One region of the Klebsiella sp. B345 genome, then DNA from elsewhere that is predicted to be linked to it. Evidence: predicted binding sites of a transcription regulator. Region 1 holds the regulator's gene; each other region holds the start of a gene.

Region 1 (3,282 bases):
GCGATAAGTACAAAACCAACCTTTCTCACTCCACCTGGAACGCCAACCTCGACTTCCAGTCTGGTTATGCTGCCGATATGTTCGGTATCGACGTGGCGGCCTTTACCGCCATCGAAATGGCGGAAAGCAGCGAAAGCGGACACCCGAACGAAATTGCCTTCTCTTCACGAAATAAAGCGTATGACGAAGATTACTCTGGCGATAAGAGCGGGATCAGCCTGTATAAGGCCGCGGCGAAATTTAAATACGGCCCGGTATGGGCGCGTGCTGGTTATATCCAGCCAACCGGGCAAACGCTGCTGGCTCCGCACTGGAGCTTTATGCCGGGTACCTACCAGGGTGCTGAAGCCGGAGCCAATTTTGATTACGGCGACGCCGGTGCGCTGAGTTTCTCCTACATGTGGACGAACGAATATAAAGCGCCGTGGCACATCGAGATGGATGAGTTCTACCAGAACGACAAGAAAACCAAAGTCGATTATCTGCACTCACTGGGCGCCAAATACGATTTTAAAAATGACCTCGTGCTGGAAGCGGCGTTTGGTCAGGCTGAAGGCTATATCGACCAGTATTTTGCCAAAGCCAGCTACAAATTTGATATTGCCGGTACGCCGTTAAACACCAGCTACCAGTTCTACGGTACGCGTGACAAAGTCAGCAACGGCGGCAGCAACGATATTTACGACGGTACCGCCTGGCTGCAGGCATTGACCTTCGGTTACAAGGTCGCTGATGTGCTTGACCTGCGCCTGGAAGGGACCTGGGTGAAAGCCGACGGTCAGCAGGGTTACTTCCTGCAGCGTATGACCCCAACCTATGCGTCGTCCAACGGTCGTCTTGATGTGTGGTGGGATAACCGCTCTGACTTCAACGCCAACGGTGAAAAAGCGGTGTTCTTCGGCGCGATGTATGACATGAAAAACTGGAACATGCCGGGCTGGGCGTTTGGCGCATCATACGTTTACGCATGGGATGCTAAGCCGGGCAGAATGTCCACGCCGGACGCTTATTACAACGCGGATACCCGTCTGAAAGAGTCTGCCTACAGCCTGGATGCCATGTATACCGTCCAGGACGGGCGAGCCAAAGGTACGCTGTTCAAACTGCACTTCACGCAGTACGACAACCACTCCGATATCCCGAGCTGGAGCGGTGGTTATGGCAACATCTTCCAGGATGAGCGTGACGTGAAATTCATGGTTATTGCCCCGTTCACTATTTTCTGATGCCGTCGCGGCAGGCCTGAACCTGCCGCAACTCTGAGAGGTTAATGATGAAGAAACTATTGCTCATCGCACTAATGGCATCAGGGCTGGTAGCCTGTACGCAGTCTCCTGCGCCGAAAGAAGATACAAAACTGAAAGATGCCTACAGCGCCTGCATTAATACGGCGGAAGGTAACCCGGACAAAGTCCAGGCCTGCCAGAGCGTGCTGGATGTGCTGAAAGAAGATAAGCAGCATCAGCAGTTCGCCAACCAGGAAAGCGTACGAGTCCTCGATTACCAGCAGTGTATTCTGGCGACCCGCACCGGCAACGATCAGGCGGTGAAGGCGCGTTGCGACCAGATCTGGAAAGAGATCCGCAGCAACAATACCAAACCCTGATAACCTCCTGCCAACTCCGCATAATCAGTGCATAAAAAAAGCCAACCGTCAGGTTGGCTTTTTACTGTTTGCACGCGGGAAACTTATTTTTCCACCGCGTCGTGTGCATGCTCATCTTCGCGGCAATCGCCTTCTGCACAGTGGCCGTACAGGTACAGGCTGTGGTTGGTCAGACGGATGCCGTGACGGGTAGCGATTTCACGCTGGCGCGCTTCAATAGAGTCATCACTGAACTCGATCACTTTGCCGCAATCAAGGCAGATAAGGTGATCGTGATGATGCTGCTGCGTCAGTTCGAAAACAGATTTACCGCCTTCGAAATTATGGCGGGTAACAATGCCTGCATCGTCAAACTGGTTCAGTACGCGGTAAACGGTAGCCAGACCAATTTCTTCACCCATGTCGATCAGGCGTTTGTATAAGTCTTCCGCACTGACGTGATGGTTATCCGGTTCCTGCAAAACTTCCAGGATTTTTAATCGTGGAAGTGTGACTTTCAGGCCAGCCTTCTTTAATGCGGTATTGTTGTCAGTCATGCGGAATCTGTCCTGTTGCTAATCGATCTACTTCCATCAGCGGAAGTAATACAGAGAATCACCCGATGTAATGCGTCTCATTATAGAACTGCCATGTTGAAATGAAAACCGCAAGCATCGTGCCTTGTATGCTGTTAAAAACGAGGTGCCAGTTACAAACTGCGTCACCTGACCTCATCGAATCAGAGGACATTGTACAGATATGTGGTTAAAAGTTAAAAACTTGTAGCTATTAGTTTTATTGCTTTTACCTATCAAAACGGCGAAACCATAAGGTAACGCCGTTTGATCATTATGCGTTTTTGATTTCTTCGAGATGCAGCTCTTCAGAAACCTGCTTCACCCACTGCGAGACACGTTCGTTGGTCAATTCAGGCTGGCGATCTTCATCGATAGCCAGACCGACGAAGTGGTCGTCATCCGCCAGGCCTTTAGAGGCTTCAAAATGGTAGCCCGCCGTCGGCCAGTGGCCCACGATAGTGGCGCCGCGCGGCTCGATAATGTCGCGAATGGTGCCTAATGCATCACAGAAATATTCTGCATAGTCTTCCTGGTCGCCGCAGCCAAACAGCGCAGCCAGTTTACCGTTGAAGTCGACCTCTTCCAGCGTCGGGAAGAAATCGTCCCAATCACACTGTGCTTCACCGTAGTACCAGGTAGGAATGCCGAGCAGCAGAATGTCGTAGGCTTCCAGATCTTCTTTGCTGCTCTTGGCAATGTCGTGAACATCAGCAACATCTTTACCAAGCTGCTTCTGAATCATTTTTGCAATATTCTCGGTGTTGCCCGTGTCGCTGCCAAAAAAGATGCCGATGATTGCCATGAGTAAAATAACCTCTTGAAACTTAATAATGTGGTAGTGGCGTAATGCCCGCAGATAACGGCAATCATAGCAGAACAGGCGAGGGGGCGGAAACAGCAATCACGCCCGACTGCACACTCTGCTACATGAAAGCGTTTTTTTGAGGATTTTCAGGCTTTATCCTGGCGATGCAGGGCTGCCAGCTGAGTCATGAGTATCTCTTCGATCAAATCGCTGCGGTTCATATTGCGTGCTTCCGCAAGCTCATTGAGTGCGTCTACTGCCTCCGCGTTGAGTTTTAGCTCAACACGCTTCAGCCCGCGAACTTTATCGCGCTT
Region 2 (3,282 bases), 2.4 Mb from region 1:
TACAGAACCAGCGCCGCGATAGAAGCAGAGAGCACGCTCACCAGCGTGGAACCGTACACCAGCTTCAGACCAAAGCGGGAAACGACGTTACCCTGCTCTTCGTTCAGGCCTTTAATCGCCCCGGCAATAATCCCGATAGAAGAGAAGTTAGCGAAGGAGACCAGGAAGATAGAGATAATGCCTTCAGCGCGCGGAGAGAGCGTGCTGGCAATTTTCTGCAGATCCATCATCGCGACGAACTCATTCGAAACCAGCTTGGTCGCCATGATACTGCCCACCTGGAGCGCTTCACCCGCCGGAACACCCATCACCCAGGCAACTGGATAGAAGATGTAGCCCAGAATCCCCTGGAAGGAGATGCTGTAGCCGAACCAACCGGTAACGGTAGCGAACAGGGCGTTCAGCGCGGAAATCAGGGCGATAAAACCGATCAGCATGGCAGCAACGATAATCGCTACTTTAAAGCCTGCCAGAATATATTCACCCAGCATTTCAAAGAAGCTCTGACCTTCGTGCAGGTTGGACATCTGCAGGTTTTCTTCACTTTCTTCCACGCGATAAGGGTTAATCAGCGACAGCACGATAAAGGTACTGAACATGTTGAGCACCAGTGCAGCAACCACATATTTTGGCTGCAGCATGGTCATGTACGCGCCGACGATAGACATGGAAACGGTCGACATTGCGGTCGCGGCCATGGTGTACATGCGGTTGCGTGACATTTTGCCCAGGATATCTTTATAGGCGATAAAGTTTTCCGACTGTCCCAGAATCAGCGAGCTGACGGCGTTGAAGGATTCCAGCTTGCCCATGCCGTTAACTTTAGACAGCACGGTACCAATCGCGCGAATGACGATCGGCAGGATACGGATGTGCTGCAGAATACCGATCAGCGCGGAGATAAAGACGATAGGGCACAGTACTTTCAGGAAGAAGAAGGCCAGGCCTTTGTCGTTCATGTTACCGAAGACGAAGTTGGTCCCTTCGTTGGCAAAGCCGAGCAGCTTTTCGAACATCTCGGAGAAGCCTTTCACGAAACCCAGACCAACATCGGAGTTCAGGAAGAACCATGCCAGCAAGACTTCAATAACAAGTAATTGAATAATATAACGAATGCGAATTTGCTTACGGTTATGACTGACCAAAAGGGCCAGTATAGCCACCACTACGATCGCGAGAATAAAATGCAAGACGCGGTCCATATTTGCTCCAAATATGAGGCAGGTTAAATTTCTTTGCACATTCTATGTAACAAGGACAAAGAAAACGAGATCAAATCCACACTATTGCAAGGAACTGTGACCAGTGATTGAAATAGTGATCAAACATACATTTTTGTTATGTTGCGTAAAGGTTTTAAAAGTTGCTTAGATTGTACTACTCTGTGATCTGGCGAGGTGCAATTCCATCCATACCCGTTTTTCGTTGTTAGCCGCTATCGTTCCCCCCTATCAAAGCAATAATGACTATCTTTCCAAATGAACTTGATAAGCATTCGCATTTTGATAGCATGAAACATAGCAAAGGCTATATTTCAGAGGCAGAAAATGACAGGCACTCGCGTTGAGAATAGCAGCGGTCGCGCAGCGCGCAAGATGAAGCTCGCATTGATGGGGCCTGCGTTCATTGCTGCCATTGGTTATATCGATCCCGGCAACTTTGCCACCAATATCCAGGCCGGGGCCAGTTTTGGTTATCAGCTGCTGTGGGTCGTGGTGTGGGCTAATTTGATGGCAATGCTGATTCAGGTGCTGTCGGCAAAGCTTGGCATTGCGACCGGTAAAAATCTGGCGGAGCAAATCCGCGATCACTACCCGCGTCCGGTGGTGTGGTTTTATTGGGTGCAGGCGGAAATCATCGCCATGGCTACCGATTTGGCTGAATTTATCGGGGCGGCGATTGGCTTCAAGCTGATACTCGGTATATCGCTGTTGCAGGGGGCTGTCCTCACCGGAATTGCCACCTTCCTGATCCTGATGCTTCAGCGTCGCGGGCAAAAGCCGCTGGAGAAAGTCATCGGCGGATTACTGCTGTTTGTTGCCGTCGCCTATATTGTTGAACTGATCTTCTCACGACCGGCGCTGGCGCCGCTGGCGAAGGGGATGATTGTTCCAGGCCTGCCCAATAACGAAGCGGTTTTCCTGGCGGCCGGTGTGCTGGGCGCAACGATAATGCCGCACGTTATCTATCTGCACTCCTCGTTAACCCAGAATCTGCACGAAGGCACACGCAAAGAGCGTTATCACGCCACTCGCTGGGACGTGGCGATTGCCATGACCATTGCCGGGTTTGTTAATCTGGCGATGATGGCCACGGCGGCGGCGGCTTTTCACTTTAATGGTCATACGGGCATTGCCAATCTTGATGAGGCCTACCTGACGCTGGAGCCGCTGTTAAGTCATGCGGCGGCGACCATATTTGGCCTGAGCCTGGTGGCTGCCGGTCTGTCATCGACCGTGGTGGGCACGCTGGCAGGGCAGGTGGTGATGCAGGGGTTTATTCGTTTTCATATTCCGCTGTGGTTCCGCCGTTTAGTCACCATGCTGCCATCCTTTATTGTGATTATGATCGGGCTGGACCCGACCCGCATTCTGGTGATGAGCCAGGTGCTGCTCAGTTTTGGTATCGCGCTGGCGCTGGTTCCGCTGCTGATTTTTACCAGCAATGCGCAGTTAATGGGCGAGCTGGTGAATACGCAGTGGATTAAACGACTGGGCTGGGTGATTGTCGCCGTCGTGGTATTACTGAACGGCTGGTTACTGGTGGGAACGGTACTTGGATTGTAATTGCACTGATGGAAATAATTCGGGGAGCCTTGTGGCTCCCCGAGATGTTTAATGATGGCCATGATCGTGTCCGCGGCCACCGCCTGGACCTCGTCCCCAACCGTCGTGACGGTCGCGACGATCGTTCCAGCCTTCGCGATAACCACGCTCGTAAGCATTGCGTTTATCCCAGCCGCGATGGCGCCCGTTGTCATGGTGGCGCCAGCGATTATCACGCCATTCATAATTACGACGCCAGTAATCGCGGTCTCGCCAACCGCCGCCGTCCCAGTAGTTACCGTAATTATCACGATCGCCTATTTGTAATTTTACAGATGGCAGCAGGGTGATTTCTCCGGCGTTGGCAACCAGTGGCGTTGAAGCCAAAAGCACTGCTGCCAGAATCAGTGACCTGAACATACTCTTCTCCTTCACGATCGGGGCCTGAGAGCCTGATAAATAGGCTCTCATTGGGCCTGTTAACGTGATATTACGGGGCGGTAAAGCGCCGTAGCAT
Region 3 (3,282 bases), 1.4 Mb from region 1:
GTCGCTGCGCACGTTACACCGCCAGCTGAAACAGCAAACGGGGCTGACGCCGCAGCGTTATCTTAACCGGGTGCGGCTGATGAAGGCGCGTCACCTGCTGCGCCACAGCGATGAGAGCGTGACAGATATCGCTTATCACTGTGGTTTCGGCGACAGTAACCACTTTTCGACGCTTTTTCGCCGCGAGTTTGACTGGTCGCCGCGCGATATTCGCCAGGGGCGCGACGCGATTCTTCAATAACGCGAGAGCAGTCAACGTTTTAGCGAGGAAAAACGCCAATAATTAACCGTTATTGGCGGTGGAGTGTGCGTGGTGGCCGGTCAGTTGATTCTTCGTAAAGATGAGTTCTTCGCATCTCCTTCGCAGGCGGTGGCGGTGGCGGATCGTTATCCGCAAAACGTCTTCGCCGAGCACACCCACGAGTTCTGCGAGCTGGTGCTGGTGTGGCGAGGCAACGGCCTGCATGTCCTGAACGACCGTCCCTGGCGTATCACCCGTGGCGATCTGTTCTACATCCGCGCCGAAGATAAACACTCCTACGCTTCAGTGAATGATTTAGTCCTGCAAAATGTTATCTACTGCCCGGATCGCCTGCGGCTCAATTTTGACTGGGCGGCGCATATTCCTGGTCTGTTTGGTACACCGTGGATCCCGCACTGGCGTATCGGCAGCACCGGTATGGCTCAGGTCCGCCAGGTCATTACCCAGCTGGAGCATGAAAGTAGCCGCTGCGACGCCCAGGCCAACAATATGGCCGAACTGCTGTTCGCTCAGCTGGTGCTGACGCTGCAGCGTCATCGCTACGCGACCGATAACCGGGCGGCGACTGCAAGCGAAACGTTGCTCGATAAGCTACTGACTGAACTGGCGGGCAGCCTTAATAGACCTTTCTTTCTGGATCATTTTTGTGAGCGCGAAGCATGCAGCGAACGGGTGCTACGCCAGCAGTTTCGCCAGCAGACGGGCATGACCATCAACCACTATTTGCGACAGCTGCGTATCTGCCACGCGCAGTATTTACTGCAGCACACCGAACGGCTGATTGGCGAGGTGGCGACCCAGTGCGGCTTCGAAGACAGCAACTACTTCTCCGTGGTATTCAACCGCGAAATCGGCATGACGCCGGGGCAGTGGCGGCAGCGCAGCCGTATGGCCGCCTAGGCTGGTTGTTTTTATCGGATAAGTCCTCTTTCCCGGCGATGAGTGTAAAAATCGGTCAGTTTGCTCGCCTTCCTGCTGTGGTCATGAGAGGCTGAATCCCTCCGTCAAAAATCTTAATTGTCTGTTTCCGTTGATAAAAATTAGGATATACCCCGTTGTTATAACCTTATTAAAAATACGGCATTGATAAGCGTTTTCAATATCATTTAATTAACTATAATGAACCAACTGCTTACGCGGCCTTAACACTTCCTGCCGCTCGACAATAATGGAGATGATTATGAGTTATACACTGCCAGCCCTGCCGTACGCTTATGACGCCCTGGAACCGCATTTTGACAAGCAGACGATGGAAATCCATCACACTAAGCACCACCAGGCCTACGTTAACAATGCTAACGCTGCGCTGGAGAGCCTGCCGGAATTCGCAAGCCTGTCCGCTGAAGAACTGATCACCAAACTGGATCAGCTGCCGGCTGACAAAAAAGGCGTTCTGCGTAACAACGCCGGCGGTCACGCTAACCACAGCCTGTTCTGGAAAGGCCTGAAAACCGGAACTACCCTGCAGGGCGACCTGAAAGCGGCGATCGAGCGTGATTTCGGTTCCGTTGATAACTTCAAAGCGGAATTCGAAAAAGCGGCAGCAACCCGCTTCGGTTCCGGTTGGGCGTGGCTGGTCCTGAAAGGTGACAAACTGGCCGTGGTTTCTACCGCGAACCAGGATTCCCCGCTGATGGGCGAAGCTATCTCTGGCGCTTCCGGCTTCCCGATCGTGGGCCTGGACGTTTGGGAACACGCTTACTACCTGAAATTCCAGAACCGTCGCCCGGACTACATCAAAGCCTTCTGGGACGTGGTTAACTGGGACGAAGCTGCTGCACGTTTTGCCGCCAAAAAATAAGGTTGCATTGTGCTGACTGAGAAGCGAGTCTGATGACTCGCTTTTTTTGTATCGGCATAAGGAGCAGCAGATGCACTATCCGCTCAACGTCTATATCGGTCGCGTTCGCGACTTTCCCGGCAGCCGCCCGAGCGCTATCAAAAAAATTCAGGTCGACGGCGAGTTAACCCTGGGTGAGCTGGGCCTGGAGGGTGATGAGCAGGCGGAACACAAAATTCATGGCGGGCCAGACCGCGCGCTTTGCCACTATCCCCGTGAACACTATGCCGACTGGATCCGCGAGTTTCCTGAACAGGCCGACCTTTTCTGCTCGCCGGCGTTTGGCGAAAACCTCTCTACCGAAGGGCTGACGGAGCATAACGTCCACATTGGCGATATCTTTCGTTGGGGCGAGGCGCTGATTCAGGTCACGCAGCCGCGTTCACCCTGCTTCAAACTCAACTTCCATTTTGCTATCAGCGATATGGCGCAGCGGATGCAGCAAAGCGGTAAAACGGGCTGGCTCTATCGGGTGGTGGCGGGCGGTCATGTCTCTGGCGATGCGCCGCTGGAGCGGGTGTCGCAGGTGAGTGATGTGAGCGTCTACGAAGCCGGGGCCATTGCCTGGCATATGCCGTTCGATGATGAGCAGTATCATCGTCTGCTGTCTGCCGCGGGGCTGTCGGTGAGTTGGACCCGCACCATGCAGAAGCGGCGTCTGAGTGGGCAAATCGAGGATGCTTCGCGCCGGCTGTGGGGAAAATAACCGCCAGCCGGCTACAGGGTGTGGTGATGGCTGTGGTAGCCCGGCTAAGCGTAGCGCCAGCCGGGAGAGAGCTCATCAGGTTCGTTTGTACAACGGCAGCCAAATCGTTAAACGCAGTCCACCCAGCGGGCTGTCATCGGCCTTGACCCAGCCCCGATGCTGCTGAATAGCTGCTTCGACAATCGCCAGTCCCAGACCGGTGCCACCAGACTCGCGATCGCGGGCCTCGTCGGTACGGTAGAACGGCCGGAATATCTGCTCGCGATCCTCCGGGCTGACGCCTGGACCGTCGTCATCAACGTTTATCGTGATGCCGTCTTTATCGACGGAGAAGCTGACTGAAATTTTGGTATGCGAGTAGCGCAGCGCGTTACGCACGATATTTTCCAGCGCACTTTCCAGCGCATTCGGGTTGCCGTAGAGCGGCCAGGGGCCTGGCGGATACTCTACCGTGAAGGATTTCCCTACCTGCTC

Evidence for each region. Region 1 encodes Fur, which represses iron uptake genes when iron is present. Its sites were predicted from a motif close to ATAATAATGAGAACNACTATCAA; they were not measured.
Region 2: ACMYSO_RS07460 (Nramp family divalent metal transporter) is a predicted target of Fur. The motif match lies at 1,485-1,507, and genes of this name have one in related genera.
Region 3: sodA (superoxide dismutase [Mn]) is a predicted target of Fur. The motif match lies at 1,346-1,368, and genes of this name have one in related genera.

The regions. Positions count from the first base shown of each region.
Region 1 covers NZ_CP180443.1:4,490,539-4,493,820, forward strand. Annotated here, with positions in the region: gene chiP (chitoporin ChiP) at 1-1,226, shown strand, start outside; gene chiQ (ChiQ/YbfN family lipoprotein) at 1,274-1,606, shown strand; gene fur (ferric iron uptake transcriptional regulator) at 1,690-2,142, opposite strand; gene fldA (flavodoxin FldA) at 2,435-2,965, opposite strand; gene ybfE (LexA regulated protein) at 3,115-3,282, opposite strand, start outside.
Region 2 covers NZ_CP180443.1:1,607,812-1,611,093, reverse strand. Annotated here, with positions in the region: gene ACMYSO_RS07465 (NupC/NupG family nucleoside CNT transporter) at 1-1,202, opposite strand, end outside; gene ACMYSO_RS07460 (Nramp family divalent metal transporter) at 1,548-2,786, shown strand; gene ACMYSO_RS07455 (DUF2502 domain-containing protein) at 2,835-3,185, opposite strand.
Region 3 covers NZ_CP180443.1:3,061,340-3,064,621, forward strand. Annotated here, with positions in the region: gene rhaS (HTH-type transcriptional activator RhaS) at 1-241, shown strand, start outside; gene rhaR (HTH-type transcriptional activator RhaR) at 314-1,162, shown strand; gene sodA (superoxide dismutase [Mn]) at 1,443-2,063, shown strand; gene yiiM (6-hydroxyaminopurine reductase) at 2,134-2,808, shown strand; gene cpxA (envelope stress sensor histidine kinase CpxA) at 2,884-3,282, opposite strand, start outside.